DNA from 3 places in the Mesorhizobium waitakense genome. Region 1 is predicted to be linked to each of the others. Evidence: predicted binding sites of a transcription regulator. Region 1 holds the regulator's gene; each other region holds the start of a gene.

Region 1 (10,267 bases):
AGGCGAGGTGGACCGTATGGCGGAGCTCTCCCGGTATGAGCATGAAAGCCTCGCTCTGGAAGGTATCGGCTCGCTGATACCCTTGTTGAGGCGGCACCGGATTACCCACCTGGTGCTTGCGGGCGAGATCAAGCGCAGGCCACGATTGCTTGCGCTGCGGCCCAGTCTCAGCCTGCTCGCTGTGATCCCGCTGGTGGTCATGGCGCTGGCGCGCGGTGACGATGGCTTGCTGAAGGTCGTGGCACGAGGCCTCGAAGCACGAGGCATAAAGATCGTCGGCGCCCACGAGATCGTGCCAGACCTCGTCGCCGCGGAGGGTGTCCTGACCAAGGCCTCGCCACGCAAATCGGACTGGCTCGACATCGAGGCAGGCCTTGCAGCGGCAAAGGCGATAGGGGCGCTGGATATTGGCCAGGCGGCGATCGCGGTCGGTGGCCGCACCATCGCGCTCGAAGGCATCGAGGGAACTGCCGGATTGCTCGATCGCGCCAAGCTGTTGCGTAGCCACGGCCGTATCGCGGGCAAGACCCGCGGCGTGCTGGTCAAATGCGCCAAGCCTGGCCAGGAACTGCGTGCGGATCTTCCTTCCATCGGTCCGCAGACGATCGAGGCGGTGCATGCGGCCGGGCTTGCCGGCATTGCCGTCGAGGCGGGACGTTCGCTGGTTCTCGAAGGCCCTGAAACCATCGCTCGTGCCAACGGCCTCGGCCTGTTCGTCATCGGTCTGCCTGCCGCTACGGAGCCGCATCATGCCTGACAGGGCATTGAAGATTGCGATTGTTGCCGGCGAAGAGTCCGGCGATCTGCTCGGCGCCGACATCGTGCGTTCGCTCAAGCAGGCTACCGGGCGCGAGGTGCAGCTCGTCGGCCTCGGCGGCCGCCATTTGCAGGCGCTGGGACTGGCGTCGCCATTCGATGCCGGCGAGATCGCCCTGATGGGTTTCAGCGCCATCCTACGCGACCTGCCGCGCCTGATGCGGCGGATCGACCAGCTGGCCAAAACCATTGCGGACGAGAAGCCAGATTGCCTCGTCACCATCGACAGTCCGGACTTCTCGTTGCGCGTCGCCAGGAAGGTGCGTGCGGCCAATCCGTCGATCCCGATCATCCACTATGTCTGCCCGAGCGTGTGGGCATGGCGGCCGGGCAGGGCGGTGGCAATGAAGCCCTATGTCGACCATATCCTCTGTATCCTGCCGTTCGAGGTGAAGGAACTCGAACGACTGGGCGGCCCGCCCGGAACCTATGTCGGGCATCGCCTCACCCATGATGCAGGCGTGCTCGGTGCTGCCAAGGCACAGGATCTGCCGCGCGATCTTGCTTCTCCGGATCGCGTCAAGACACTGCTCGTCCTACCTGGTTCGAGGCGCGGCGAGGTGCGACGGCTGCTCGAGCCGTTCGGCGAGACGGTGTCGATGCTGCATGCGCGCGGGCATCGCCTGCGGCTGCTGCTGCCGACCGTCCCGCATGTCGCCGACCTCGTCAGGGCCTCGGTCACACGGTGGGATGAGAAACCCGAGATCATCCTTGATCCCCAACGCAAATGGCAGGCCTTCGGCAAGGCCGATGCGGCGCTGATCGCGTCGGGGACGGTATCGCTGGAGCTGGCGCTGGCCGGTGTGCCGATGGTCTCCTGCTACAGACTCGATCCCGTCGCGCGCGTCGTGGCGCCTTACCTGTTGTCCGTCTGGTCGGCGCTGTTGCCCAACCTGATCGCGGATCGGGCGCTGGTCCCGGAATTCTATAATGAGTACGTCAAGCCGAACAATCTGACCCGGCAACTGGAAGCGCTGCTCGCCGACAGCGGGATGCGCGCCTGGCAGAAGCAAGGTTTTGCCGAGATTACCCGGCGCATGGCGACCGACAAGCCGTCCGGCGAGATCGCGGCGGGCGTCGTGCTTCGTCACATAAAAAAAGCGCCCTGACGGGCGCCTTTCTCAATCCGGAAAGCCCCGATCACCGCTTGGCGATCGGCACGTAGTCACGCTCCGGCGCACCGGTATAGAGCTGGCGCGGACGACCGATCTTCTGGCGCGGGTCCTCGATCATCTCCTTCCATTGCGCGATCCAGCCGACGGTGCGGGCGACCGCGAACAGCACGGTGAACATCGTGGTGGGGAAGCCCAGCGCCTTCAGCGTGATGCCGGAATAGAAGTCGACATTCGGGTAGAGTTTCTTCTCGATGAAATAGGGATCGGTCAGCGCGATCTTTTCCAGCTCCATGGCGATATCGAGCAGCGGATCGTCCTTGATGCCGAGCTCGCCCAGCACCTCATGCGCCGTCTTCTGCATGATCTTGGCGCGCGGATCGTAGTTCTTGTAGACGCGGTGGCCAAAGCCCATCAGCCGGAACGGGTCGTTCTTGTCCTTGGCGCGAGCGATGAATTCCGGGATGTGGTCGACATGGCCGATCTCGCCAAGCATGTTGAGCGCCGCTTCATTGGCACCGCCATGGGCCGGGCCCCACAGGCAAGCGATGCCGGCTGCGATGCAGGCGAAGGGGTTGGCACCCGATGAGCCGGCAAGACGCACGGTCGAGGTCGAGGCGTTCTGCTCGTGATCGGCGTGTAGGATGAAAATGCGCTCCATGGCGCGCGCCAGCACCGGATTGATCTTGTACTCCTCGCACGGCACGGCAAAGCACATATGCAGGAAGTTGGCGGCGAAGTTCAGCTCGTTCTTCGGGTAAATGAAGGGCTGGCCGATATGGTATTTGTAGGCCATCGCCGCGATCGTCGGCATCTTGGCGATAAGCCGCATGGAGGCAACCATGCGCTGATAGGGGTCGGAGATGTCGGTGGAGTCGTGGTAGAAGGCCGACAGCGCGCCGACCACACCACACATCACGGCCATCGGGTGCGCGTCGCGGCGGAAGCCGGTGAAGAAGCGCGACATCTGCTCGTGCACCATGGTGTGGCGCGTCACGCGGTAATCGAAATCGTCCTTCTGCGCCTTGGTCGGCAATTCGCCATAGAGCAGGAGATAGCAGACCTCGAGGAAGTCGCCGTGTTCGGCCAACTGGTCGATCGGATAGCCGCGGTGCAAGAGGATGCCGGCGTCGCCGTCGATGAAGGTGATCTCCGACTCGCAGCTTGCGGTCGAAGTGAAACCGGGATCGTAGGTGAAGGCGCCGGTGGTGCTGTAGAGCGAGGCGATGTCGATGACATCAGGCCCGACCGAGCCGCTTCGCACCTTGAACTCGTGCGTCTTGCCGGCGAATTCAAGCGTTGCCGTGGCCTCGTGGGTGTTGCCGCCCAAATCCAGTTTTTTCGCAGCTTCGGTCATTGCAAACTCCTTCTTGTTTCCTCATGCCGGCAAAGGCAAAATTCCGCAGAGCGACACGTCGAAATCACCGCAATGCGCGTATTCGCCACCGCATTCTAGGAGGTGCGTGCCAGATTGGGCCAGGGCCCAATGTTGCACTGCGAAACGCGCCTTTCAATGCCAATCTTCTTGGGCCAGTTCGCTCCTAATCGATTTGATCCGCTATGCGCGCCAGGCTTTCCTCGCGGCCGAGCACCGCAAGCACGTCGAACACACCCGGCGAGGTGCTTTTGCCAGTCAGGGCGGCGCGCAAAGGCTGGGCCACGGCGCCAAGCTTGTGGCCGCCGGCCTGCGCATAGTCGCGCACCGCGGCTTCAGCCGCAGTGGCCGTCCAGTCACCTGACAGGGTCGTCAAAGCTTCGTGAGCGCCGCGCAGGATCTTGCGCGCGTCTTCATTGAGCAGCAGTGCCGCCTTGTCGTCGATCGGGAGCGGCCGGGTGGCAAACAGGAAGGCGGCGCCGTCGACAAGTTCGACCAGTGTCTTGGCGCGCTCCTTCAGGCCGGGCAGCGCGGCCAGCAGCTGCGCCTTGTTCCTGTCGTCGAGGCGCGCGGCCATCGCCGGCCCCCCCTCGAGATAGGGCAGGGTGGCGATGAAGATGTCGAACAGCTCAGCATCGCTCATGCGGCGCATATGGACGCCGTTCAGCGCCTCCAGCTTGGCGAAGTCGAAGCGGGCGGCGCCCTTGTTGACATCGCCGATGTCGAACCAGGAGATCATGTCCTTGATCGACATGATCTCGTCGTCACCGTGGCTCCAGCCGAGGCGCGCCAGGTAGTTCAGCAACGCCTCCGGCAGGTAGCCCATGGCGCGATAGGCCTCGACGCCGAGCGCACCGTGCCGTTTCGACAGCTTGGCGCCATCGGCGCCGTGGATCAGCGGGATATGCGACATGGACGGCACGTCCCAGCCCATGGCGTCGTAGATCACCGTCTGGCGGGCGGCGTTGGTCAGATGGTCGTCACCGCGGATGATGTGGGTGACGCCCATGTCGTGGTCGTCGACGACGACGGCATGCATATAGGTCGGGTTGCCGTCCGAACGCAGGATGATGAAGTCGTCGAGATCCTTGTTGGGGAAGCGCACCTCGCCCTGGACACGGTCGTGCACCACCGTCTCGCCCGCGGTCGGCGCCTTGATGCGGATGGCGCCCTTGGCGCCTGCGGGCGCCTGGGAGGGGTCCCGGTCACGCCAGCGGCCGTCATAGCGGGGCGGCAGGCCCTTGGCGCGTGCTGCCTCGCGCATTGCCTCGAGCTCGGCAGGCGTCTCATAGCTGTAGTAGGCCTTGCCCATGCGCACGAGCTCCTCGGCCACCTCGCGATGACGCGGCGCGCGCTCGAACTGCGAGACGGCCTCGCCATCCCAGGAGAGGCCGAGCCAGGAAAGCCCGTCGAGAATGGCTGCGGTCGCGGCATCGTTGGAGCGCTCGCGATCGGTGTCCTCGATGCGCAGCAGCATCGTGCCGTCAGTGTGCTTTGCGTACAGCCAGTTGAACAGCGCCGTGCGCGCGCCGCCTATGTGCAGGTAACCGGTGGGCGAGGGGGCAAAACGGGTGACGACCTTGTCGGACATGAAACTCTCGGAAACCATCTGAAGCGGGGTGTGGTTGCATGGACTTTCGCGCATTGCGCGTTCATGTAGCATAGGGTGTCGAGGGCGCAAGGGGCAGACCCGATGGCTGGACGGGGCCGGGGCTCGGATCAGGGCGAGGACGCCGCTATTGGCGTCAGCGAACGGTCCCTGTTTGCGATGCCGCTGCCGACTACGTTGCCACCGCCATCACCCATGTTGCCGGACCCCGGCAACCCGCCGTTGCAAGCGGATGTCTCCGTCCCCGTCCCTGTTGCCGAAGCCGGCAGGATCGTGCGCGTGCGCCGGCAAATCGGCCGGATATCGCTGCCTCGGCTGCGGCACAGCGTGGCCACGGCAGCGGGCCTGGAGCTTGATCGAGGCGTAGCCTTCCTGCTGGTGCCGGTCTGCCTGGCGATCGGAGCGATCGGCTATTTTTCGCTGACGGTGGAACCAGATTTTGCAAAGCCTGTCGCGGTCGTCGTTCTGACGGGGCTCTGCGCGTTCGTCTCGCGTTCCAGGCCGAAAACCCATCTGTGTTTCATGGCTGCGCTGCTGTGCACGCTCGGCCTGCTCGCCGGCAAGGTCGAGACATGGCGGGCGGGAACGCAGATGCTGGGTTCGGAAATCTCGACTCAAGTGACCGGCCGCGTCGTCTCGCTTGACCGAATGGAGACCGGCCGCATCCGGCTGACCATCGACGTGACGTCGACCGCCAGGCCGAAATTGCGCTATGCACCAGAGCGGGTTCGGCTTTCGGCACGAAAGATCCCGGCAGAGATAACCGCAGGCTCCCTGGTCACCGGCTACGCCAAGCTGTTGCCGCCCACCGGCCCGGTGCGGCCGGACAGCTACGACTTCTCCTTCGACAGCTATTTCGCCGGCATCGGCGGCAGCGGGTTTTTCCTCAGCAATCCGAAGCTTGTCGCCGGCAATGACGACGACATGCCGCCTTCGGCCCGCCTTGCCTCGGGGATAGAAAATGCCCGCGAAGCCATCGCCGACCATATCAGGGGCAGTGTCGGTGGCGCCGAAGGCGAGATCGCCGCGGCGCTGATCGTCGGCGTGCGCGCCGGCATTCCCGATGAGATCAACGAAGCGATGCGGCGCACCGGCATCTACCACGTCATCTCCATTTCAGGGCTGCACATGGCGCTGGTGGCCGGCACCATCATGATGCTGATGCGCAGCGCCTTCGCCCTGTTTCCTGACTTTTCCGCGCGCAGACCGGTCAAGAAATACGCGGCCGCCGCCGCACTTGTCTCGATCGCCGCCTATCTCGTGATCTCAGGCATCGTCGTTGCCGCCGAGCGCAGCTTCATCATGCTGGCCGTGATGCTGATTGCCGTGCTGTTTGATCGGGCGGCGCTGACCATGCGCAACCTGGCGATCTCGGCGATCGCGGTCATTGCGGTGTCGCCGCATGAAGTGGTCGGCCCAAGTTTCCAGATGTCGTTCGCGGCGACCTCGGCGCTGGTCGGTGCCTATGCCGGCTGGTCTGATCATCGTGCGGCGAAAACGAAACCGCCGCCGCCACGGCGATCTCTGCCTGACTTTCTCACCAGAAAATTCCTGTCGGCGATGGGCGGCCTTGCCATGACCTCCATCATCGCCGGCTCTGCCACGGCGCTGTTTGCCATCTGGCATTTTCAGCGGGTGTCGCCGCTCAGCCTGTTCGCCAATCTCGCCATCATGCCAATCGTCTCGTTGGTTGTGATGCCTTTCGCCGTCCTCAGTGCACTGGCGATGCCCTTTGGCGCAGATGGTCCCTTTCTTTACGTGATGGGCAAAGGCCTGACGGTGATGATCGCTATGTCCGGATGGATTTCCGAGCGCTCGCCGGTCGACGCGGTCGGTTTGATTTCGCAGCAGTCCGTCCTGCTGGTGGCGATTGCCTTGGTCATCGCGACGATGGCCACGACATGGCTACGGCTCGCAGCCCTTCCGTTCGCGCTTGCCGGCCTGTTGACCGTCTCGGACACGCGCGCACCGGACGTGCTGATCTCGGAGGACGCCCGGCTGGTTGCGCTGCCGATCGGGGGTGGCGAACTCGCCGTCAGCCGGGCACGCCCGAACGAATTCACGGTCGACAACTGGAAACGCGCGCTGACATCCGAAACCATCGTCATGCCGGAGGTGTTCAGCAAAGGAGACGGGCAATTCGAGATAGCCGATGCCGCCGAGCTGCCGTCGGGCGCGCCTTTCTATTGCACATCAGGCATTTGTCTCGCCAAGCATCCGTCTGGTGCGATCATCGCGCATGTCGAAGACCGAAAGGACGCCTGGATGGCCTGCGGCTTCGCCGACCTGATCGTCATCAATGACGCCACGGCCTATGACCCCTGTCACAATCCGCTGGTGCTCGTCATCACCAAGCGACAACTGGCCCGCAAGGGTAGCGCGGCCGTCTTCTTCGATCGCCAATCGGCGATCACGCCTGCGACGATCAGCTTCGCGGTGGACAGCCCATACCGGCCCTGGCACACGCAGCGCAAGTTTTCGCGCGAGGCGAGGGGCCTGCCACCCTACCGCAAACCCGAAAAGCCGGTCGCAAGCCCTGCTCAGTAGCGCCTGATCAGCCCGACGAGCTTGCCTTGCACCTTGACCCTGTCCGGTCCGAAAATGCGGGTTTCATAGGCCGGGTTGGCGGCTTCGAGAGCAATCGAGGCACCCTTGCGGCGGAACCGCTTCAGCGTCGCTTCCTCTTCATCCACCAGCGCCACAATGATCTCACCCGGGCTGGCTGTATCGGCGTTGCGGATGATGACGGTATCGCCGTCGAAGATGCCGGCCTCGATCATCGAGTCGCCCTTGACCTCCAGGGCATAGTGTTCGCCGCCCATGATCATGTCCGGCGGCACCGAGATCGAATGCGTCTGGTGCTGGATGGCGTCGATCGGCACACCGGCCGCGATGCGTCCCATGACCGGGATCGACACGGCGGAAACCACGTCGTCGTCATTGCCGGCCGAAGGCATCCGCGAAGACGCAGGCTTGAGTTGCCGGCCAAGGCCGCCTTGACCGAGGCTGCCCTGGATGACGCTTGGCGAGAACTTCTTTGCCGCGTTGAGGCCTGGCGCGATCGAATCCGGTAGCCGCAGCACTTCCAACGCGCGCGCCCGATTGGGCAGGCGGCGAATGAAGCCGCGCTCCTCCAGCGCCGTGATCAGCCGGTGGATGCCGGATTTGGAGGCAAGGTCGAGCGCTTCCTTCATCTCGTCGAAGGATGGCGGAATGCCGCTTTCCTTGAGCCGTTCATGAATGAACATCAGCAGTTCGTGTTGTTTGCGCGTCAGCATGGCAGCCCCCAGGTTACCCAAAACCAGAATCGGAAAAACAAACCCAGAACAAACACTATCTGTTCCAGTTGTGTTCCGCAACCGTTTAAAGTTTAATGAACTTGTTAAGGCGGCTGAAATTATTCGGCGCCCCGGCAGTGGGTCGCATCGACGCTTGCCTGCCACCGCCGAGCGCTTGTTGGATTGAAATTGCTATGGTTAATGGCCTGTGGCCCACCCTGTGTCGGGCTTGGCCTCGGCTAACGCTGGAGCTCGACAAGAGGGCTCGGTTCACTTCACCGGTCGTGGCTCCCGTGAACGAAAGGGAACCAAAATGCCAACTTTGGCGGGAGGAAATTGCCCATTTCGCCTTTGCCTTGTTCCTCGTCGCATTACCGCTTGTTTGTGATGCCGCCGCCGGCATGGACATAGACATGCAGCGTGTAGCCGATGTGGGCAACCATCAGGGTTTTCGCGCGCTCGATGTCGCGATCCAGCGCCGCTTCCATGAGCGCGGTATGATGTTCGATCGCGACGGCCTGGCGCAACGCCTCCATGGCCTCTTCGTAGCCATGCTGGAGACCGGCGGCCGCCCGCAAGGTTGGCGCCAGGCCAAGAAAGCGGTGATGGCGACGAAACTGATCCGCGATCGTGGAGTGGAAGGTCAGCAGCCAGGGGGACGCCGCCGCGCTGAGCAGTGCCGCGTGGAAAGCCTCGTGCTTTTCATCCCATTCGTCGACCACTTCGTCGGACGGGTCGTCGACCGCGGTCCTGCTGCGCGACAGCCGGTAATGGGCGGCAACGACGGCGTCCTCCCATTCACGGCCGCCTTTCTCCATCGATTCCTGGAGCAGAGGCAGTTCAACCACCAATCTGGCGCGTGACAGATCTTCCAACTCGTTGCGCGAGACCGGAGCGACGGCAAAGCCGCGATTGCTGATGGCGGTCACCAGGCGCTCGGCCTCCAACCGCGAGAGTGCCTCGCGCAGCGGTGTCCAGCCGATGCCGTAGCTGTTGCGCAACGCGCTGAGCTTGAGCGGTGCGCCGGGCTTCAAACGGGTGGTGAGGATATCGCGGCGCAGCAGCCTGTAGGCTGCTTCTGTCTTCGAGAAGTGCTCGTCGTCCAGCATAGCCGTCCATCCGTACCGCTTGGTCGGGTGATTATATATGAAATCCTTTCATTGCGTAAATTATATATAATGTTTGACAACTCCCAAGGGACTTGCCCATGATCGCCAACGGTTTCACCTGATATGTTCATCTGAGCACGCTCATGCGCGGGGATAAGTCGACCATGAATGCAACTCCCGATCTCGCTGAAATCGAGGTGATGGATGCCGCGGACCCGCTACGCGCCATGCGCGATCGTTTCGTCTTGCCGCAAGGGGTGATCTACCTCGACGGCAATTCGCTTGGTGCGGCTTCACCCGCCGTCTTCGACGAACTGAACAAGGCCGCGACACAGGAATGGGCGCAGGACCTCATCCGTGCCTGGAACACCGCCGGCTGGTTCGACATGCCGGTCGAGCTCGGCGACCAACTCGGACGCCTGATCGGCGCCGCGGCCGGCCAAACTGTGGTCTGCGATACGACGTCGATCAACATCTACAAGGTGCTACATGCGGCGCTCGCAATGCGGCCGAATCGGTCGGTCATCGTCGCCGAGGGCGACAGCTTCCCGACCGATCTCTATATGGCCGAGGGCGTTGCTTCGACGCGGCCGGGTACGGTCCTGCGGCTCGAGGGCGTCGATGCGCCTGATATCGAGGACCTGATCGACGAGCGCGTCGCCGTTATCCTGGTCAACCACGTCAACTACAAATCCGGCCAGTTGCGCGACATGGCGGCGCTGACGCGCAGGGCCCATCAGGCCGGTGCGCTGATCGTCTGGGATCTCTGCCACACCGCCGGTGCGCTGCCAGTCGAACTCGACGGCGCCAATGCTGATTTCGCCATCGGCTGCACCTACAAGTACCTCAATGGCGGCCCGGGTTCGCCAGCCTTCATCTATGCTGCAAAGCGGCACCATGGTGATGTCTATCAGCCGCTCAGCGGCTGGTGGGGGCATGCGCGGCCGTTCGCCTTCGAACAGGGCTAT
Region 2 (10,267 bases), on a different contig from region 1:
TCCGGTTCAAAGTGTTACCCATCTATCGGCTGGACACAGGCAGGGCGACGAGGGGCGGCGCGACTTAAAGCGCCTTCGCAATCCGCGCCGCCAGCCTTGCGTTGTTCTCCACCAGCGCGATGTTGGTCTTCAGGCTCCTGCCGCCAGTCAGCTCCAAAATCTTCCCCAGCAGGAATGGCGTCACCGCCTTGCCGGTCACGTTGAGTGCTTCCGCGGCCTTCTGCGCGGCCTCGATATAGCCAGCCATCTCTTCGGCTGGGATTTCGTGGTTTTCCGGCACCGGATTGGCGATCAGCATGCCACCGGCGAGCCCCAGCGCCTGCCGGGTCTGGTAGAAATGCGCGATCTCTTCCGGTATGTGCAAGGTCAGCGGCGCGCGGAACGGCGAATGCCGCGACCAGAAGGCCGGCATCGTCTCGCAGCCATGGCCGACCACGGGCACGCCGCGCGTTTCCAGCACTTCCAGCGTCTTTTCGATGTCGAGGATGGCCTTGGCGCCGGCCGATACGACGATGACCGGCGTGCGGGCCAGCTCGTCGAGATCGGCTGAGATGTCAAAACTCTTTTCCGCGCCCTTGTGCACGCCGCCGATGCCGCCGGTGGCGAACACCTTGATGCCGACCATATGCGCGGCGATCATCGTGGCGGCGACCGTGGTGCCACCGGTGCGCCCTTGCGCCACCGCGAACCCGAGGTCGGCGCGCGACAGCTTCATGGCGTCGCCGGTCATGGCAAGGGACTCGCGCTCGCCGTCCGAAAGCCCGATCTTGATGCGGCCGCCAACCACGGCGATCGTCGCCGGCACGGCGCCACCGTCGGTGATGATCTTTTCGACATCGGCCGCCATGGCGCCATTGTCGGGGTAGGGCATGCCATGGGTGATGATGGTGCTCTCCAGCGCCACCACCGGCCGGCCAGCAGCCAGAGCCTGTGCGACCGGCGCGTGGATATCGATGAAGGGGCGGGCGGTCTCTGGTGTCATCCTGATCTCCAATCCGGAGCTATGCGCATCCACCTGGAGGCGCGAAAACACTCCGGCACTATGAACTGGCCCGGTCTCATGCCACTTCCTGCGCATCCGGCACAAGGGCCAGCGCCTCGGTGAAGCTCGCCGTGGTGAAATCGGGAACGGCATCGGCGCTTTCGATGGCCAGCGTCGCCGCGGCAATGCCTTCGCGCAGGGCCGCGCGCAAGGGCACGCCGCGCAGCAAGGCAGCGACCGTCGCACCCGCCAGCGCATCGCCGGCGCCGGTGACGTCAGCGACTTTTCTTGGCGCCGGCGGCAGGATCGAGAAGGTGCCGGCTTCATCGAAGCCCAGCATAGGAGCGCCGCCCGCTGTCACCACGCCGCTTTTGAGCCCGGCGCTTTTCAGCCCGTCGACGATGTCCTGCCCTGAGGCCGCACTGTCCAGGCCGGCTAGTGCGACCGCCTCGCGCCGGTTCATGAAGACGACGGCCAGATTGCCGAGCACCGACCTCAGGCGCACGATCTTGGCCGGCGAAATGGCAATGGCGAAGACGGGTTTACCGGCGGCGAGTGCCACAAGCCGCTCCAGTGCCGCCGTCGGCAGGTTGGCGTCGCAGAAGACGGCATCGGCGGCAGCGATCACCTCTCGCACCTTCGAGCGCCTGACCTGCTTGGGAAATGCCAGCTCATAGAGCGCCATGTCGGCGAAGCCGACGATCAATTCGCCCTCGTTGTCGATCAGCGCCGTATAGCTCGGCGTCGTGCGATCGAGGAACACGGCGGACAGGTCGACAATACCGGCTTTCGCGATGGCTCGTGAAACCGTATCGGCGGCGGCATCGCCGCCGCGCACCGACAGTAGCGAGGCCGAAACGCCGTGCCGCACGGCACTGCGCAACGCGTTGAAAACGCCGCCGCCGACATCCTCGCGCATCGTGCCGGGATTGGACGCGGCCGGCACGTAAGCGCCGGACACCTGGCCGCGCCGGTCGATATGGGCGCCACCTACGGCCAGTACTTTCGCGGATTTCAGCATGCCGGCGATATGACCTTTGTAATTCCAGCCGCACAAGCGCTAGGCTGTGTGACGAAGCTTCGCATGCAGGGTAGCGATTCGGCCGATCGAAACAATCGAGCCGCCTGGCCCATTGCGAGGTGCATCCCTGATCGAATCCCTAGGACAAAAAAAGAACAGATCCGGATATTGATTGTTTTTCAGATATTTGAACCCCCTTGCCAAACGAGAACAAAAAAGGTACAAATAGACAGGGATTACGGATTGTCCGGCCTTCATTGACGACCAAGGGGTGATGTATCATGGCTCAGAATTCTTTGCGGCTGGTAGAGGACAAAGCGGTGGACAAATCAAAGGCTCTGGATGCGGCGCTGTCGCAAATCGAGCGGGCTTTCGGCAAGGGCTCGATCATGCGGCTCGGCGCGAACGAGCAGGTCGTCGAGATCGAAACCGTGCCGACCGGCTCGCTTGGCCTCGACATCGCGCTTGGCGTCGGTGGCCTGCCGCGCGGCCGCATCGTCGAGATCTACGGGCCGGAAAGCTCGGGCAAGACAACGCTGGCGCTGCACACTGTTGCGGAAGCCCAGAAGAAGGGTGGCATCTGCGCCTTCGTCGATGCCGAGCATGCGCTCGATCCGGTCTATGCCCGCAAGCTTGGCGTCGATCTGGAAAACCTTCTGATCTCGCAGCCTGACACCGGTGAGCAGGCGCTGGAAATCTGCGACACGCTGGTGCGCTCCGGTGCAATCGACGTGTTGGTGGTCGATTCGGTCGCGGCGCTGACGCCACGCGCCGAAATTGAAGGCGAGATGGGCGATTCGCTGCCCGGCCTACAGGCCCGCCTGATGAGCCAGGCGCTGCGCAAGCTGACCGCCTCGATCTCGCGCTCCAACACCATGGTCATCTTCATCAACCAGATCCGCATGAAGATCGGCGTCATGTTCGGTTCGCCCGAGACCACGACGGGTGGCAACGCGCTGAAATTCTACGCCTCGGTCCGCCTCGACATCCGCCGCATCGGCTCGGTCAAGGACCGCGACGAGGTCGTCGGCAACCAGACCCGCGTCAAGGTGGTCAAGAACAAGCTGGCGCCGCCCTTCAAGGTGGTCGAGTTCGACATCATGTATGGCGAGGGCGTGTCCAAGACCGGCGAACTGGTCGACCTCGGCGTCAAGGCCGGCGTGGTCGAGAAGTCGGGCGCCTGGTTCTCCTACAATTCGCAGCGTCTCGGCCAGGGCCGCGAGAATGCCAAGCTGTTCCTGCGCGACAATCCCGACACGGCGCGCGAGATCGAACTAGCGCTCAGGCAGAATGCCGGGTTGATCGCCGAGAAATTCCTCGAGAATGGCGGCGCCGAGAGCGGCGACGACGGGTTCGAGGAAGAATCCGGCGCGATGTAGCAAACTCGTGCACAAGATGCCGGCCGAAGATCGGCCATAATCCTGTTCTATTATCTCAAGCTTATGTAATTGAGTTCAGTGTTTTCGCGTTCCAAACCGCCGGCTTTCGAGCCGGCGGTTTTTCGTTTTCTGGCTGGCGCTGATGGTCGGCAAGCTGGCGATTTGGACCAATTCCGTGTTTCTGGACAGGGTGCGGTGCGACCGCTAAAAGGCCAAGTCTATTTTCTTATGGATGTCGCCCAAAAGTGCGCAGCGGTTTTGGGACAGCGACATGCATGGAAGCAAAAACTTGAAGCGCGTCGACTGAATCCGTTTTCAGCGCGACGCGCTTTGAGACCCAGAGCCCATTTTCCGCCGGTTTGCCGGCGGTTTTCTCGAAAAGGCAGCATTCATGAGTGGCGTGAACGAGATCCGGTCGACATTTCTCGACTACTTCCGCAAGGAGGGTCACGAGATCGTCGCGTCGAGCCCGCTGGTGCCGCGCAACGATCCGACGCTGATGTTCACCAACGCCGGCATGGTGCAGTTCAAGAACGTCTTCACCGGCCTGGAGAAGCGGCCCTATTCGCGCGCCTCGACCGCGCAGAAGAGCGTTCGCGCCGGCGGCAAGCACAACGACCTTGACAATGTCGGCTACACCGCACGCCATCTGACCTTCTTCGAAATGCTCGGCAATTTCTCCTTTGGCGACTATTTCAAGGAGCGCGCCATCGAGCTTGCCTGGAACCTGATCACCAAGGAATTCGGGCTCAACAAGGACAAACTTCTGGTCACCGTCTATCACACGGACGATGAAGCCGCTGGCTTCTGGAAGAAGATCGCCGGGTTTTCCGACGACCGCATCATTCGCATCGCGACCTCGGACAATTTTTGGGCGATGGGCGACACCGGACCGTGCGGGCCGTGCTCGGAGATATTCATCGACCGCGGCGAACACATCTGGGGCGGCCCTCCCGGCAGCCCGGAGGAAGATGGCGACCGTTTCCTCGAATTCTGGAACCTGGTGTTCATGCAGTATGAACAGGTGACGAAGGAAGAGCGCATCGACCTGCCGCGCCCGTCGATCGACACCGGCCTAGGGCTGGAGCGCATGGCGTCTATCCTGCAGGGGGTGGAGAGCGTCTTTGAAACCGATCTATTCCGTCACCTGATCGACGCGGCGTCGTCCGCCATTGGGCACGGTCCCGACAAGGAGACGGTCGCGTCCTTCCGCGTCATCGCCGATCATCTGCGCTCGTCGTCTTTCCTGGTCGCCGACGGTGTGCTGCCGTCGAACGAAGGCCGTGGCTATGTCCTGCGTCGCATCATGCGCCGCGCCATGCGTCATGCGCAGTTGCTCGGTGCCCGCGATCCCTTGATGTGGCGCCTGGTGCCGGCCCTGGTCCGCGAGATGGGCCAGGCCTATCCGGAGCTGGTGCGCGGCGAGCAGTTGATCACCGAGACCCTGAAGCTCGAGGAAACCCGTTTCCGCAAGACGCTGGTGCGTGGCCTCGGCCTGCTTTCGGAGGCGACGGAAAAACTGGGCGCCGGCGACATGCTGGATGGCGAGACGGCCTTCAAGCTCTACGACACCTACGGCTTCCCGCTCGATCTGACGCAGGACGCGCTGCGCCAGCGCAGCATCTCGGTCGATCTGGCTGGCTTCACCAATGCCATGGAGCGGCAGAGGGCCGAGGCGCGCGCTCACTGGGCAGGCTCCGGCGACGCCGCCACAGAGACGATCTGGTTCCCGGTGCGCGAGAAGGCGGGCGCCACCGAATTCCTCGGTTACGAGACCGAGCAGGCGGAAGGCCTCATCCAGGCGCTTGTCAGGGACGGCAAGACCGTCGACAGCGCAAGCAAGGGCGACGCGGTTGCCGTGGTCGTCAACCAGACGCCGTTCTATGCCGAGTCCGGCGGCCAGATGGGCGACACCGGAATCATGTCAGGCGAAGGCTTCTCGATCGATGTTTCCGATACGCAGAAGAAGGCCGATGGGCTGTTCGTCCATATCGGCAAGATGGCCAGCGGCACGGTCAAGACCGGCGCTGTCGTCGAGCTCAAGGTCGACCATGACAGACGCTCGAGGCTGCGTGCGAACCATTCCGCGACGCATCTGATCCATGAGGCGCTGCGCGAGGTGCTGGGTAGCCATGTCGCGCAGAAGGGTTCGCTGGTTGCGCCCGAGCGCCTGCGCTTCGACATCTCGCACAACAAGCCCATTTCGCCCGAGGATCTCGAAGAGGTCGAGCGCATGGCGAACGAGATCGTCGTCCAGAACGGCCCGGTGAGCACGCGCCTGATGTCGGTCGACGACGCCATTGCCGAGGGCGCCATGGCGCTGTTCGGCGAGAAGTACGGCGACGAGGTGCGCGTCGTGTCGATGGGCACGGGCCTGCATGGCGCCAAGGCCAACCGGCCCTATTCGGTCGAACTCTGCGGCGGCACGCATGTCAGGGCGACCGGCGATATCGGCCTGGTGCGTGTCGTGTCGGACAGCGCGGTCGCCGCCGGCGTGCGCCGCATCGAGGCTTTGACCGGCGAGGCCGCGCGCAAGCATCTCGACGAGCAGGACCGGCGTTTGAAATCGGTGGCCGCGACGCTGAAGATCTCGCCGGCCGACGTGCCGGCGCGCGTCGAGGCGCTGCTCGACGAGCGCAAGAAGCTCGAGAAGGAACTGACCGAAGCGCGCAAGAAACTGGCGCTGGGCGGCGGTGCCGCGGCGGGTGCACCGTCGGAGAACGAAACTGTCGCCGGCGTCGGCTTCCTCGGCAAGGCGGTTTCGGGTGTTTCGCCGAAGGATCTGAAGCCGCTGGCCGATGCCGGCAAGAGCTCGCTCGGTTCCGGCGTCGTCGTCTTCGTCGGCGCCGGCGACGACAACAAGGCGAGCGTCGTGGTCGCTGTCACCGATGATCTGCTAAGCCGTTTCAGCGCCGTCGATCTGGTGCGCGTGGCCTCCGCAGCATTGGGCGGTCAGGGTGGCGGCGGACGGCCCGACATGGCGCAGGCCGGTGGCCCGGACGCCTCGAAAGCCGGTGATGCGATCGCCGCGGTCAAGGCGGCGCTGGAGGCAGCCTGAAAGTCCCTGCATGAAGGTGCTCGTCCTTGGCGGCTACGGTCTGATCGGCGAAGCCGTCGTCGGCCGTCTGCTTCGCGACGGTCATCATGTGGCCGGCCTTGGTCGCGATGTCGTGGATGCCGAGCGGCGCTGGCCGGCGGTACGCTGGATCGCCGCCGACATGTCGCGGCTGCTTGCCGCCGAGGACTGGCTGCCGGTCGTCACCGGCATGGACGCAATCGTCAATGCGGCAGGCGCCTTGCAGGACGGCCCGCGCGATCGCCTCGACGCCATCCACCGGGATTCGATGGTGGCGCTGGTCGCGGCTTGCGAACAGGCCGGCGTGCGCCGTTTTGCGCAGATTTCCGCGATCGGCGCCGACCTGTCCTCCGCCGACGCGTTCTTCAACAGCAAGGCGCAAGGCGACAGGGCTGTCGCAGGCTCTTCGCTGGAGTGGACGATCCTGCGCCCAGGTTTGGTGATCGCGCCCGCCGCCTATGGCGGGACGGCACTTTTGCGCGCCCTTGCGGCCTTCCCCGGTTTTATCCCTGCCGTCATGTCGCGCCAGCCGATCCAGACCGTGGCGGTCACCGACGTTGCTGAAGCGCTCTCGCGCGCGGTCGCCGGATCGCTGCCGCCCCGTACTGCCGTCGATCTCGTCGAGGCGCAAGCCAGACCGCTCGCCGATGTTCTCCTGGCCTTTCGGGCATGGCTTGGCCTGCCGCGGGCGAAGGTCGTACCGATGCCGGCCATTGTCGGCCGTCTTGCTGCCGCAACCGCCGATGGCCTGGGCCTCCTTGGCTGGCGATCGCCTTTGCGCAGCGCAGCCCTTGCCGCGCTGGCGCGTGGCGTGACTGGCAATGCCCGGCCTTGGAACCAGATTTGCGGCCATCCGCTTCAGCCGCTGGAAGCAACGCTGGCCGCCATGCCGGCCCATGTCCAGGAGCGATGGTTCGCGCGCCTCTGGCTGGCAAAACCTGTCATCTTCGGCTGCCTGGCCCTGTTCTGGCTTGCTTCGGGCATCATCAGCCTGGTCCGGCAAGACGAAGCCGCTTCCATTCTTGTGTCACGCGGCGTGTCGGCGAATTTTGCGGACGTGGCGGTTCTTGTCGGCGGCGCTGCGGATATCCTTGCCGGCGCGGCGGTTCTAGTCCGGCCTTTTGCCCGGCCAGCGCTGCTGGCGATGATAGCAATCACGCTGTTTTATCTGGCGGCGTCGACGCTTCTCGTTCCCGATCTATGGCTCGCGCCGCTGGGGCCGCTGGTCAAGACGATCCCCATGCTGTGCCTGGTGCTTGTGGCGCTGGCGGTCGTCGACGAGCGATGAACCTCTGGGCCGACATACTGCGCTGGACGCATGTCATTGGCGCCACGGTTCTCTTTGGCACCGGCGCCGGGATTGCCTTCTTCATGCTGATGGCGCCGCGCACCGGTCGCGCCGAGCTCGTCGCCCATGTCGCGGGCACGGTTGTCATCGCCGACACCATATTCACGGCAACCGCGGTCGTCGTGCAGCCCATCACCGGCGTATTGCTTGCTCGGGCATTGGGGTGGCCGCTGTCCGAGGGCTGGATTGTACTGTCGCTGCTGCTTTATGTCGTGACGGGTCTGTTCTGGCTGCCGGTGGTCTGGATCCAGATTCGGATGCGAAATCTGGCGCGACAGGCGGTTATCGAAAATCGACCGCTGCCCGCCGAGGAAAAGCGCCTTTTTCGCATCTGGTTCGCTTGCGGTTTTCCGGCCTTCGCTGCCGTGCTTGCCATCCTTTGGCTGATGGTCGCCCGGCCGGAGATCAGTTTTTTCGGAGGATGATGTGCCCACGCTGACCATGTACCAGGTCGATGCTTTTGCCGAGCGCGCCTTTCAGGGCAACCCCGCTGCCGTCCTCATCTTGCAGGACTGGCTGGCGGACGAGGTGATGCAGGCCATCGCAAACGAGAACAATCTTGCCGAAACCGCCTTTGCGCGGCCGAACGGCAAGGGCTGGGACTTGCGCTGGTTCACACCGGTTCATGAAGTCGACTTCTGCGGACACGCCACTCTGGCGACCGCCCATGTGCTGGCCTCGCAACACGATGTGGCCGATGACATGGCCTTTGCCACGCGAGTGGGCGAGTTGCGGGTCTCTCAGCGGCAAGGCGCCTACCAGCTCGATCTGCCATGCTTTCCGCCGCAGCCTGTCGACGGCGAAACCATGCTGGCGCTGCAGGAGATATTGTCGCCGCATCCGGTTGCGGGCTTTCGCAATTTTGAGAACCTGTTCGTCGAGCTTGCCGACGAGCAATCCGTCCGGTCCTTCGTTCCCGATCTGCTCAGGATCGGGGCTTTTCACCCGCTCGGCCTTGTCATTACCGCGCGCGGCCAAACGCATGATTTCGTCTCCCGCTATTTCGTTCCCGGAGCCGGCATCCCCGAGGATCCGGTGACCGGCTCCATTCATGCGACGCTGGTGCCGTACTGGGCTGAAAAACTCGGCAAGACCCACCTGTCCGCCTTCCAGTGCTCACAGCGCGGCGGGCATCTTTTGTGTGACCTGGCAGGCGATCGCGTGCTAATCCTGGGTCGCGCCAAGACCTTCATGAAGGCGGAAATCTATCTTCCAGAATGAACAACGGGCGCAGGCTGATCAGGCCGCAGGACCGCTCGCGGCAAAGCCTGGACGGGCCGCGATCCGGTCCCACCAGGCTTGACCCTCTGGGAACTCGGCGAGCAGCTTTTGCCCTTCGGCGACCTTGACGAAATAGCCGATGATCGGCGCCGCATGCAGATCGGCGAGCGTCAGCTGGTCGCCAAGCCACCATGGACCCGGCGCTTTCAGTGAGGAGAGCGTCCGAAGCGCCTTGCTCGCCTGCGAAAGCCCGTTGGCGATCAACGCCTCGTCGCGTGCCTCCTTCTCCAGCCGCTCGACGGCGACATCCCAGACCATCGACCGATAGGCATAGGCGTCGAGCATGCCGATGATCTGGTTCATCCGCGCACGGCCGCGCGGATCCTTCGGCTGCAGCGCCGGCCCGTCAAAGGCTTCGTCGACATAGCCCGCGATCGCGCTCGTCTCGAAAAGGCGAAACCCGTCATGCTCGAAGGCCGGGATGCGGCCGAACGGGTGATGCTCGAAATACCAGGCGGGAATGCCCTCGGCGGCAAAGACATCGACCGGCACGAGCCCGTAGTCGATGCCTTTCTCCTCGAGCACGAGCCGCACGATGCGCACATAGACGCTGTAGTCCGCGCCGTAGACGACGGGCTTGCCCATGGTACCCCTCCGGTCTTGGCCGGTTACGCCATCGCCTTTTGCAGGTTCTCGTCGATCTTGTCGAGGAAGCCGGTGGTCGAGAGCCAGGGCTGGTCGGGGCCGATCAGCAGCGACAGGTCCTTGGTCATGAAACCGCTCTCGACCGTCTGGATGCAGACCTTTTCCAGTGTCTCGGCAAAGCGCTTCAGTTCGGCATTGTCGTCGAGCTTGGCGCGGTGCGCGAGGCCGCGCGTCCAGGCAAAGATCGAGGCGATTGAATTGGTCGAGGTCTCCTCACCCTTCTGGTGCTGCCGGTAGTGGCGGGTGACGGTGCCGTGGGCGGCTTCGGCTTCCACCGTTTTGCCGTCCGGTGTCATCAGCACCGAGGTCATCAGGCCGAGCGAACCGAACCCTTGCGCAACGGTATCGGACTGGACGTCGCCGTCATAGTTCTTGCAGGCCCAGACATAGCCGCCGGACCATTTCAGGCTGGACGCCACCATGTCGTCGATTAGCCGGTGCTCGTACCACAGCTTCTTCGACTTGAACTCGGCCTCGAACTCGGCCTCGTAGACTTCCTGGAAGATGTCCTTGAAGCGCCCGTCATAGGCCTTGA
Region 3 (10,267 bases), on a different contig from region 1:
CGATCGCCGGATATTTGGCGTGGTCGGCATAGACGATCGCCGCTTTGTATTTGCGCACCAGCGCGGCGAATTCCGGCACGATGAAACTGTCGTTGCGGACCTCGACTGCGTGGCGCAGCGCAACGCCGTCCTGCTTTTCCGGGAGCAGCTTAAGGAAGGCTTCGAAATCGTCCGGATCGAATTTCTTTGTCGGTGCGAACTGCCACAGGATCGGTCCGAGCTTTTCACCAAGCGCCGCCACGCCCGAGCCCAGGAAGCGCATCATCGATTCACCGGCCTCGCCGAGCACGCGCCGGTTGGTGACGAAGCGGTTGCCCTTCAGCGAATAGACAAAACCGTCTGGCGCTTCGCTCGCCCATTTGACAAAGGTCGGCTCCTTGAAGCTGGAATAATAGGTGCCGTTGACCTCGATGCTCGATACCTGCCTGCTGGCATATTGCAGTTGCTTGGCCTTGGAGAGCTTTTCGGGATAAAAGGACGTATCCCAGGGTTCGAACGTCCAGCCGCCCATGCCGGAGCGGATTGTTCCCGATTTACTCATTAGCCATCCTCCCGAATTCAGAAAAATCAGCCCGTCGTGATCTTGTTGACCGGCTTCGCCATGTCGACGAGCACCCATCCTGGCCGATATGGATTGGGCCGGCGACCCGTTTCGTGGAAACCATAGGCCAGGTAGAGCGCGATGTTCCGCTCCATTTTGGCGTTGGTGTAGAGCCGCACCTCTGGCAGGCCCCAAAGACGCGTCTGCTCATCCGCGTGATTGAGCAGGGCAATGCCGAAACCCTTGCCCTGGAAGGCGGGTGACACCGCGACGGAAAAGATCATCGCGTGATCCTCATGCCGTTCCAGGGTTAGCAGCCCGGCGAGTTGATCGCCGCTCTCCAGCAGCCAGACTTCACCGCGTTCGATGCGCGGGGCGTAGTCCTCGGTAACCGGGATCGGCGGTGCGTCGAGTACCGCATTGTAGGGAGCATAGGCTGCTTCCGTCAGCGAGATGATCGCGGCGAGATCTTCGGGGCGGGCAAGCCTCATGATTGATCCATTCCGGCAGCGGCCGCGATCACCTTCGCCATGCCGGCAGTGATCGCCGCCACGGCGGTGCTGCTGACGTCGCCCAGGCCGTGGCGTTCAGCCAGCCAACGCGCATCGTTGTAGGACAACCAGACCTTGCCGCGTTCGTCCTCCCAGGACAGCGCCTTCACTGGCAGGTCGATGCCGGCAAGCTGCTGGTCCTGCATCAGCGGCGTACCGCCTTTCGGATTGCCGAAGATCAGCAGTTCTGCCGGACGCAGCGAGGCGCCGACTTCCCGAGCGCCGGCCGCGTGATCGATGCGTGCGAACACGTGCAGTCCAGCCCGACTGACGGTTTCAGCCAAACGATCAATGGCCTCGGTAACGCCGAAACGGCTCTGAACAGAGATGAGGCCGTTGTTCATTCCGCCGCCCCTAGGGCAGGCTCTGTTTGCCATTCCTCGAATTCGACAAGCACGTGCTTCGCCACGACCTTGCCTTCGACGCCGAAGGACGAATCCCACAGAACGCAGTAGCCTTCCGCCACCTTCGTGATGACCAAGTACCCAACAATGCCAATCAGGTTGAAATTGGCTAGCGTGACTTCGCTCACGTCTTCCAACGCCAGGGTGATGAGCACATGACGATCGAGGATGTAATACCCTTGGTCATCGGTTCTGTCCGTCATCCGGAAAGCATGAAACCTAAGCCGTCCCGAGCGCTTCGAAGACAGCTCGATCTCAAGCAACTCTGCATCGTGAAAACCTGGAACGAATCCGAACCACTCGATCAGTGCCGGACCGCCTTGCACATCCGCAAGGGCATTGGCCTCCGTGCGGATGTCGTTGTGCATCATCACCGGCAACAGGTTACTCCGCCGCTTCGCGCTTGCCTCCGGGGCGCCGCTCCAGGAGCTCCTTGAGGAACTGGCCGGTGTAGCTGCGCTTTTCCCGCACGATCGCTTCCGGGGTGCCGGAGGCGACCAGTTCGCCACCGCCGTCGCCGCCTTCGGGGCCGAGGTCGAGCACCCAGTCGGCGGTCTTTATCACCTCGAGATTGTGCTCGATGACCACCACCGTGTTGCCCTGGTCGACCAGCTCGTGCAGCACTTCCAGGAGCTTGGCGACATCGTGGAAATGCAGACCGGTGGTCGGCTCGTCCAGGATATAGAGCGTCTTGCCGGTTGCCTTGCGCGACAGTTCCTTGGCGAGCTTGATGCGCTGCGCCTCGCCGCCGGACAGCGTCGTCGCCTGCTGGCCGATATGGATATAGCCGAGGCCGACCTGCTTCAGCGTATCGAGCTTGTCGCGCACGCCGGGCACGGCGGCGAAGAAATCGACGCCTTCCTCGACCGTCATGTCGAGCACGTCGGCGATCGACTTGCCCTTGAACAGCACGTCGAGAGTCTCGCGGTTGTAGCGCTTGCCATGGCAGACGTCGCAGGTGACATAGACGTCGGGCAAAAAGTGCATCTCGATCTTGATGACGCCGTCGCCTTGGCACGCCTCGCAGCGGCCGCCCTTGACGTTGAAGGAGAAGCGGCCGGGTTGGTAGCCGCGCGCCTTCGCTTCCGGCAGCCCGGCGAACCAGTCGCGGATCGGCGTGAAGGCACCGGTGTAGGTGGCGGGGTTGGAACGCGGTGTGCGCCCAATCGGCGACTGGTCGATGTCGATGACCTTGTCGAGAAATTCGAGGCCCTCGATGCGGTCGTGGTCGGCCGGATGCTCGCGCGAACCCATGATGCGGCGCGACGCCGCCTTGAACAGCGTCTCGATCAGGAAGGTCGACTTGCCGCCGCCCGACACGCCGGTGACGGCGGTGAAGGTGCCGAGCGGGATTTCGGCGGTGACGTTCTTCAGATTGTTGCCGCGCGCGCCGACGATCTTCAGCCGCCGGTTTTTCTTCGCTTCGCGCCGTACGCCGGGCGTCGCCACTTCGAGCGCGCCCGACAAATATTTGCCGGTGATCGAACTGGGATTGGCCATCACCTGCTGCGGCGTGCCCTGGGCGATGATCTCGCCGCCGTGGATGCCGGCGGCAGGGCCCATGTCGACGACATAGTCAGCATGCAGGATGGCGTCCTCGTCATGCTCGACGACAATCACCGTGTTGCCGATGTCGCGCAGGTGCTTCAGCGTGTCGAGCAGGCGTGCGTTGTCGCGCTGGTGCAGGCCGATCGACGGCTCGTCCAGAACATAGAGCACGCCGGTGAGACCGGAACCAATCTGCGAAGCCAGGCGAATGCGCTGGCTCTCGCCACCCGACAGCGTGCCGGAATTCCGCGACAGCGTCAGGTAGTCGAGCCCGACATCGTTGAGGAAGCGCAGCCGCTCGCGGATCTCCTTCAAGACGCGCACGGCGATCTCGTTCTGCTTGTCGTTGAGCGAGGCTGGCAGGTCGGTGAACCACTTGTCGGCGTTGCGGATCGACTGTTCGGTGACTTCGCCGATATGCTTGCCGGCGATCTTCACGGCCAGTGACTCGGGCTTGAGCCGATAGCCCTTGCAGACCGGGCAAGGCGTCGCCGACATGAAGCGCTCGATCTCCTCGCGCATCCAGGCGGATTCGGTTTCTTTCCAGCGGCGCTCGAGATTGGGGATGACGCCTTCAAAAGTCTTGGTGGTCTTGTAGGAGCGCAGGCCGTCATCATACTGGAAGGTGATCTCGCGTTCGCCGGTGCCGCGCAGGATGGCCTCCTGGGCTTCCGCGCTCAAATCCCTGAACTTGTCGCCGAGCTTGAAATTGTAGGCCTTGCCCAGCGCTTCAAGCGTCTGCGCGTAATAGGGCGAGGTCGATTTCGCCCACGGGCTGACCGCACCGTCGCGCAGCGACACGTTCTCGTCGGGCACGACGAGGTTGGGGTCGATGGCGCGCTGGCTGCCGAGACCGTCGCAGGTCGGGCAGGCGCCAAACGGATTGTTGAAGGAGAAAAGACGTGGCTCGATTTCCGGAATGGTGAAGCCGGAGACCGGACAGGCGAACTTTTCCGAGAACAGGATGCGCTCGTGCGTCTCGTTCTTGGACTTGTTGACCGAATCCTCGCCGGTCTGGCTGGCGTCGAGCGGCTTGTCGGCGAATTCGGCGACCGCCAGCCCATCGGCGAGCCTCAGTGCCGTCTCGATGGAATCGGCTAGCCGGGTGGCGAGATCCCCACGCACGACGATGCGGTCGACGACGACGTCGAGGTCATGCTTGTACTTCTTGTCCAGCGCCGGCACGTCGGCGATTTCATAGAAGACCCCGTCGACCTTGACGCGCTGAAAGCCCTTCTTCTGCAGTTCCAGCAATTCCTTGCGGTACTCGCCTTTGCGGCCGCGCACCATCGGCGCCAGGATAAACAGGCGGGTGCCTTCCTCGACCGCCAGCACACGGTCGACCATCTGTGACACTGTCTGGCTTTCGATCGGCAGGCCGGTGGCCGGCGAATAGGGGATGCCGACGCGCGCGAACAGAAGCCGCATGTAGTCGTATATTTCGGTGACGGTGCCGACGGTCGAACGCGGGTTCTTCGAGGTCGTCTTCTGCTCGATCGAGATGGCCGGCGACAGGCCGTCGATCTGGTCGACGTCCGGCTTCTGCATCATTTCGAGGAATTGCCGCGCATAGGCCGACAGGCTCTCGACATAGCGACGCTGGCCTTCGGCGTAGATGGTGTCGAAGGCAAGCGACGATTTGCCGGACCCGGACAGGCCGGTCATGACGATCAGGCTGTCACGCGGCAGGTCGAGGTCGACATTCTTCAAATTGTGTTCGCGCGCCCCGCGAATGGAAAGATATTTATGGTCGGCCATCGCCGGTCGCCGCCTCAGAATCTGGAATTTCCTGGAATGGCGGGTTTTCCCGGCCATCCCCTATGTAGGTAATTTTGCCGCCACGTCGAGAGACGCCACAATTCCCGACAAAAGCGTTTAACCGTCTTTCGCGTGAACGGGCAAGCGCAAAGAACAAAGGCCGAACACGCTCCTGACAAAGCTGTGCAAAAACTGACTTGTACGTAACCTCCCGGCGATCACGTTTTTCGGTAACCGGCTATTGATGGTTGACGCCACCGACTCAGGGGAGCAGACTTCATTAGTCAACGAAGCCGGCCGTCTTTCGATGGCCTCGCCGCCCAGAGGCGGCCTGCGAGACGCCGCAGGCAGTTGCGATTTGCGCTTCGGGACGACACGTCGCAACGGACAATGGAGTGGAGCATGACGCCACCGGACAGTCCCTTGAGGCTCCACGTGTCGCTGGAGCCGTGGCAGGCATAAGTGCCAGGGTTTAGCGTTTGCGCCACCCGACAAACCGTGACCTGCCATATCCCACAAAAATCAGAGACGGCTAGTCGGATCGTCGGCTGAATGCCGCGAAGCATCCGAAATCAAACGCCGGCAGTACACTCCCGGCAAAATTGGATTTGAGATCCAAAAAGGCCCCAGCCGTTTGCGCAAAGCACGGCGGGGCCGTTTTCATGCGCGGCTTGCTTTGTCGACCATAGGCGCGGCGCACGACGCAGACAGATCGTGCACTCAGTGGCGCGGCAGCCCGGTGGCGCCAGCGCCGACATCAACGATGATGCTGCCGGAAATCCTGACATCCGTGTCGCCGATCTTGAACTGGCCGTTCCCATTGCTGGGGGATGCGTCGTCGGGTTCGGGCTGCGGAGCCGGCTTGGCGATGCGATAGTCGCCGGTCACGCCGGGCAGGGCGCCTTTCCGCGCCGCTGGCGAGCTGTCGTCGGCAAGGGCCGTGCCGCTCATGGAGCCGGCAAGAGCGACCACGACAACGGCGATGACGCGATGCAATATTCTGGACGGATGAGTGTCGGTCATCGCCCAGTTATAGTGACGTGTCGACGAGGCGACCAGACCGGCGTCGTCAAACCTTCGACAGCCGGCGACGCGCTTCAGCCTCACGCGGCCTGTTTGCGCGTATCGAAAACATGGTCGACAAGACCCCAGGCCTGAGCCTCGCGAGCCGTCATGAAGTGGTCGCGGTCCAGCGTGCGCTCGACCTCTTCATAGGTGCGGCCGCAATGCTGCGCATAGAGTTCGGCCATATGCCGCTTTGTCTGGCCGATGCGCTCGGCATGGCGCTGGATGTCGGAGGCCTGACCCTGGATTCCACCCAGCGGCTGATGCAGCAGGATCGTGGCGTTCGGCAGCGAGATGCGACGCCCGGCCGTACCCGCCATCAACAGAAACGAGGCCATCGAAGCGGCAAAGCCCATACACACTGTCGAAACCGGGCAGCTTATGTATTGCATGGTGTCGTAGATGGCGAAGCCGCTGGTCACCACGCCGCCAGGCGAGTTGATGTAGAGCGAAATCTCCTTGTCGGGATTGTCCGATTCCAGCGACAGCAGCTGCGCGCAGACCAGCGCCGAGATGTCGTCGTTGATTTCACCGTTGATGAAGATGATGCGCTCGCGCAGAAGGCGCGAAAAAATGTCGAAGGCGCGTTCGCCGCGGCTCGATTGCTCGATCACCATCGGAACCAGATTGGCAAGACCGCTCATTGTTTCGTCTCCGTCCGTTTCGTTTTTCAGGCCGCGCGCAGCAGCAGCAAAGGCGTGTTCGCCGCGACCGGCCATCTTGAATTACGCGACCCCAACGAAAGCCTGCAGCCGGGGCCGGCCATGGCAACAGCGGGCATTGCCGTTCGGGCAAAACCGTCATGGACGATGCGCAGATGCGTGCCGCCGGAGACGGTGCGGGCGAGTGTGAAGGTGACAATGCTGTCGAGCGGGCAGTCGAGCCGATCCTGCCGCCCGGCATCGCCTGGCTGCGGCCGCTCGCGCCAGGAATAGCGCAGCAGCCGTTCGGGCTCGGCGTCGAGAACTTCGCATTCGATCGCCGCCTCTGGCCCGGCGAAGGCAAAACGGCTGCCGGTCTCAGGGCTGATGTCGTTCGGCATCATCCATGCGGCGAGCAACTCCGGCACGGTCAGCGCCCGCCACACCTTTTCCGGCGGCTCCGGCAGGTCGCACTCAAACTCGATCGCGTCAGGCGCGGTGTTGGTGTCCGCGTGGCTTTGGTCTGTCATTGATCCCATGCTCTTCATTGATCCATGTCCTTCAAAACCGCCTTCAGCCTTTCGATGCGCTCCGGCCAGAAGGTCCGGTAGCGTTCGATCCAGGAGAGCAAGGGGGCAAGCCCTTGCGGATCGGCGCGATAATAGGCGTTGCGGCCCGCTCGCCGCTCGACCACCAGGCCGGCGCTGCGCAACACCGCCAGATGCTGGGAGACCGCGGGTTGCGACACCGTCATGCCGCTGCGCAATTCCGAGACGCTCATTTCGCCAGCGGCAAGCTGCTCAAAGACGGCGCGGCGCGTCGGGTCGGCAAGGGCGCGGAAAATCTCTGCTTCGATCATGACGAAAGCATAAGTCGATACTTATTGATTTGGCAAGCGCTGTTTTTACGAGCTTGTCGGAAGCCAGCGCCTCACCACCCCGGCAGGTCCATCAAACGTCGCCTCGAAGATTGGCGACGCAAGCACAGCGTGGATGTGAAGCGTTCCGGTGCCGACGTTCTTGAACCCGTGTTTCCTGTTCGCGGGAACAACGAGAGACTGGCCCGAGGTCAGGACGTTGTGCTCATCGTCGATCCACATCTCGGCCCTGCCGGCGATAACGGTCAGCACTTCCTCGACGGGATGCCAATGCGTTGGGGCGCCGACCGTGGGCGCGACCCATTGCTCGAATATGCAAAGTTGCGATGCACCGTTGCTGGCCGACACATGCATACGCGTTCCCACACCTGCTCGCCATTGCTCGCGCGGCTGGTCCTCATGTGTGACGGAGTTCATTTGATTACCCCCGACCCATTCCCGATTTCATGGAAATTTCGGACCGGAACACTACATCTTGCTGACAAACATTGACAGAACGCCACGGGCGTCATAGAACGAAAAGGGAACAAAAACCTTGTGGGAAAAGCCAGCCATAGCAGGCGGCGATGGTCTGCAGCCTGTAAGGTGCTGCGACAAAAATTTGTTTCGGATGAGCGCGGAGAAATATCATGGCGGGTAGCGTCAACAAGGTCATTCTGGTCGGCAACCTCGGTGCAGATCCGGAAATCCGTCGCCTGAACTCGGGCGAGCCGGTCGTCAACATCCGCATTGCGACGTCAGAAAGCTGGCGCGACAAGAATTCTGGCGAGCGCAAGGAAAAGACCGAGTGGCACAACGTCGTCATCTTCAACGATCAGCTTGCCAAGGTGGCCGAGCAGTATCTGAAGAAGGGCATGAAGGTCTATGTCGAGGGCCAGTTGCAGACGCGCAAATGGCAGGACCAGACCGGCAACGACAAGTACACGACGGAAGTCGTGCTGCAGAAATTCCGCGGCGAGCTGCAGATGCTCGACGCACGCGGCCAGGGTGAGGGCGGTCAGGTCGGCGGCTATGCCGGTGGCGGCAGCAGCCGTGGTTCCGATTTCGGCCAGTCCAGCCCGAGCGAAAGCTTCAATCGTGGTGGCGGCGCCAAGAGCGGCGGTGGCGGCGGTTCGTCGCGCGAACTGGACGACGAAATCCCGTTCTAATGTGCGGTAGTTGCCGCTTTGTAAACTATTCTAATCAACCTACGGGTATCGTTAGCGAATTGCCTCATTCCAGCGATTGGCCGGCGAGGGTGATTTCCTAAGTGAAAATGCGGTATCTCGAAGTGTAAACAAAACGAGGGGGGGGTGGAGCCGTCGCCGATCGACGGTCCGCGAACGGCTAATTGCGACTCCACACGCAGGCATGTCCGGAAGGTGAAGGCATCGCAAAGGAATGCCTTTCGTCGTTCTGATCTCATCCGTCCGAACGTGACTGCTCGGCGAGCCTTGAGGACATCGGCCACTTTCGCAGCGAATGCGACGCCTCACCATACTCGAACACGCCTCCAATTGTTTGGCTGGTAAAAGAGCCGCCTAGCTGCCAGCACCTATGAGGACGATGTCAGGCAGCCAACCCATGCGTCAGCTGCCCGGCGCGGGCCGACGGAAATCGATGGATCAGGGCGGCCTCCACGGCGAACGGTTTCTTGGAAAATAACCCTAGGGTTGCCCAGGTCTCGTGGACCTACAGGCGCGAACGACATGGCTCGGTGATTCGCCAAACTGGCCGGCCGCCGAGGCATCGGCCGCTCAACGGTCAACCTTCGTTCCAGTTATCCACAGGTAATTGAGGGCGCTGAATTCTTTGGCAGCTGTTGCTCGCGATGCGATCACAGGTTTCCTGGGAACGCCGAGCAGATTTCGATCCTTACCCTCGAATCCTTGAAGTAGAAATAGTTGTGCGAAAACAGGCAATTGTCGGCAGAGGCCTGTCTTAGATCCCGATCGCTGGAGGCGGCTTGATTTCGAGCCCGGCACCGGCTCTCGTTCTGCGCGTGTCGCGCAGGAGAGAGCACATGAGAAGCAATCGGGACGAGGGATGGTGCATCAATCGGGGAAGTAAGGAGCCCGTTCCAGAAACGAGGGATGGAGCCCGCCCCGCCGGATGGTGCGAGAGTTGCGATTTCTCCTACACCCGAAATGAGCCGCGAGGGATGCGGTTGCGGATGGCGACGCTGCGACGGCTACGCGCTTTCCTTCCGATGTGGTCGAGTTGCCGATGGAGCGAATGACGACCACCGAATTATTCGGCGCGGGTTCGGCTTCCGCGTCGTCTTCGGAGAGGTCCTCGATGTCGTCATCTCTCGACGCCTCCTTCGCCGACGCGTCCTTCTTCGTCGGTCCGTCCACCAGCCGTGCGCGTAGGATTGCCGACTTCAACTCGGCTTCATAATTCAGAAGCATCCGGAACAGCGAAGTCCGCGAGACATGGAAGCTGTCGACGTAGCGAGTAAAGATGAGAGTACGTGACAGAGCGCTCCACGCGAGCGCCCGCCAAAGCATTCGCGGGCCTTTGCCCTCATTGAAGTCGCGCATCGCCAGCGATGCCGCTTCGCCCGCGACCGCCGCCGCAGCCTGCGGATCGCCAAACACGGCAAGGTAGAATTGACAGCGCAGGCGGCAGGCTTCGGCCGGAATCCCCTTTACGACTTCGGCGGTGTCGAGCGCGGATTCGACACTTTTGATACCGTCCTCAGATTGTTCAGTGGCGAGGTCGTCGAGACAATTGGCAAGGGGCAAAAGTTCGACCCGGCCGCGCTTCTTCATCCGCCGTGACAGGCGGCTTGCGTATTCCCGGATATCGTCTCCGAGTCGATCGCCAAAGAACGCCATGCCGCGCAGCAATTCTTCCTCGCTCGGAAGATGCAAGCCGGCTTTCGCAGCCTTCAGGCGGCG

The links. Region 1 encodes LexA, which represses DNA repair genes until DNA is damaged. Its sites were predicted from a motif close to TGTTCNNNNTGTGTTCNG; they were not measured.
Region 2: a site for LexA is predicted at 2,144-2,161, ahead of recA (recombinase RecA). Genes of this name have one in related genera too.
Region 3: a site for LexA is predicted at 7,897-7,914, ahead of AC07FD_RS02440 (single-stranded DNA-binding protein). Genes of this name have one in related genera too.

Annotation. Positions count from the first base shown of each region.
Region 1 covers NZ_JBWKME010000162.1:10,552-20,818, reverse strand. The annotation lists gene AC07FD_RS30785 (LpxI family protein) at 1-757, shown strand, start outside; gene lpxB (lipid-A-disaccharide synthase) at 750-1,925, shown strand; gene gltA (citrate synthase) at 1,957-3,285, opposite strand; gene gltX (glutamate--tRNA ligase) at 3,470-4,894, opposite strand; gene AC07FD_RS30765 (ComEC/Rec2 family competence protein) at 4,997-7,459, shown strand; gene lexA (transcriptional repressor LexA) at 7,453-8,190, opposite strand; gene AC07FD_RS30755 (GntR family transcriptional regulator) at 8,562-9,299, opposite strand; gene kynU (kynureninase) at 9,464-10,267, shown strand, end outside.
Region 2 covers NZ_JBWKME010000076.1:16-10,282, forward strand. The annotation lists gene AC07FD_RS17295 (pseudouridine-5'-phosphate glycosidase) at 65-982, opposite strand; gene AC07FD_RS17300 (carbohydrate kinase family protein) at 1,059-2,003, opposite strand; gene recA (recombinase RecA) at 2,285-3,382, shown strand; gene alaS (alanine--tRNA ligase) at 3,774-6,440, shown strand; gene AC07FD_RS17315 (SDR family oxidoreductase) at 6,451-7,746, shown strand; gene AC07FD_RS17320 (DUF2269 family protein) at 7,743-8,231, shown strand; gene AC07FD_RS17325 (PhzF family phenazine biosynthesis protein) at 8,233-9,027, shown strand; gene AC07FD_RS17330 (glutathione S-transferase family protein) at 9,046-9,672, opposite strand; gene AC07FD_RS17335 (NADP-dependent isocitrate dehydrogenase) at 9,696-10,267, opposite strand, start outside.
Region 3 covers NZ_JBWKME010000013.1:235,859-246,125, forward strand. The annotation lists gene AC07FD_RS02390 (DUF72 domain-containing protein) at 1-541, opposite strand, end outside; gene AC07FD_RS02395 (GNAT family N-acetyltransferase) at 568-1,032, opposite strand; gene AC07FD_RS02400 (DUF302 domain-containing protein) at 1,029-1,436, opposite strand; gene AC07FD_RS02405 (hypothetical protein) at 1,433-1,876, opposite strand; gene uvrA (excinuclease ABC subunit UvrA) at 1,881-4,802, opposite strand; gene AC07FD_RS02415 (hypothetical protein) at 5,523-5,909, opposite strand; gene AC07FD_RS02420 (ATP-dependent Clp protease proteolytic subunit) at 5,906-6,511, opposite strand; gene AC07FD_RS02425 (SRPBCC family protein) at 6,538-7,038, opposite strand; gene AC07FD_RS02430 (ArsR/SmtB family transcription factor) at 7,053-7,367, opposite strand; gene AC07FD_RS02435 (cupin domain-containing protein) at 7,413-7,739, opposite strand; gene AC07FD_RS02440 (single-stranded DNA-binding protein) at 8,015-8,533, shown strand; gene AC07FD_RS02445 (hypothetical protein) at 9,419-10,267, opposite strand, start outside.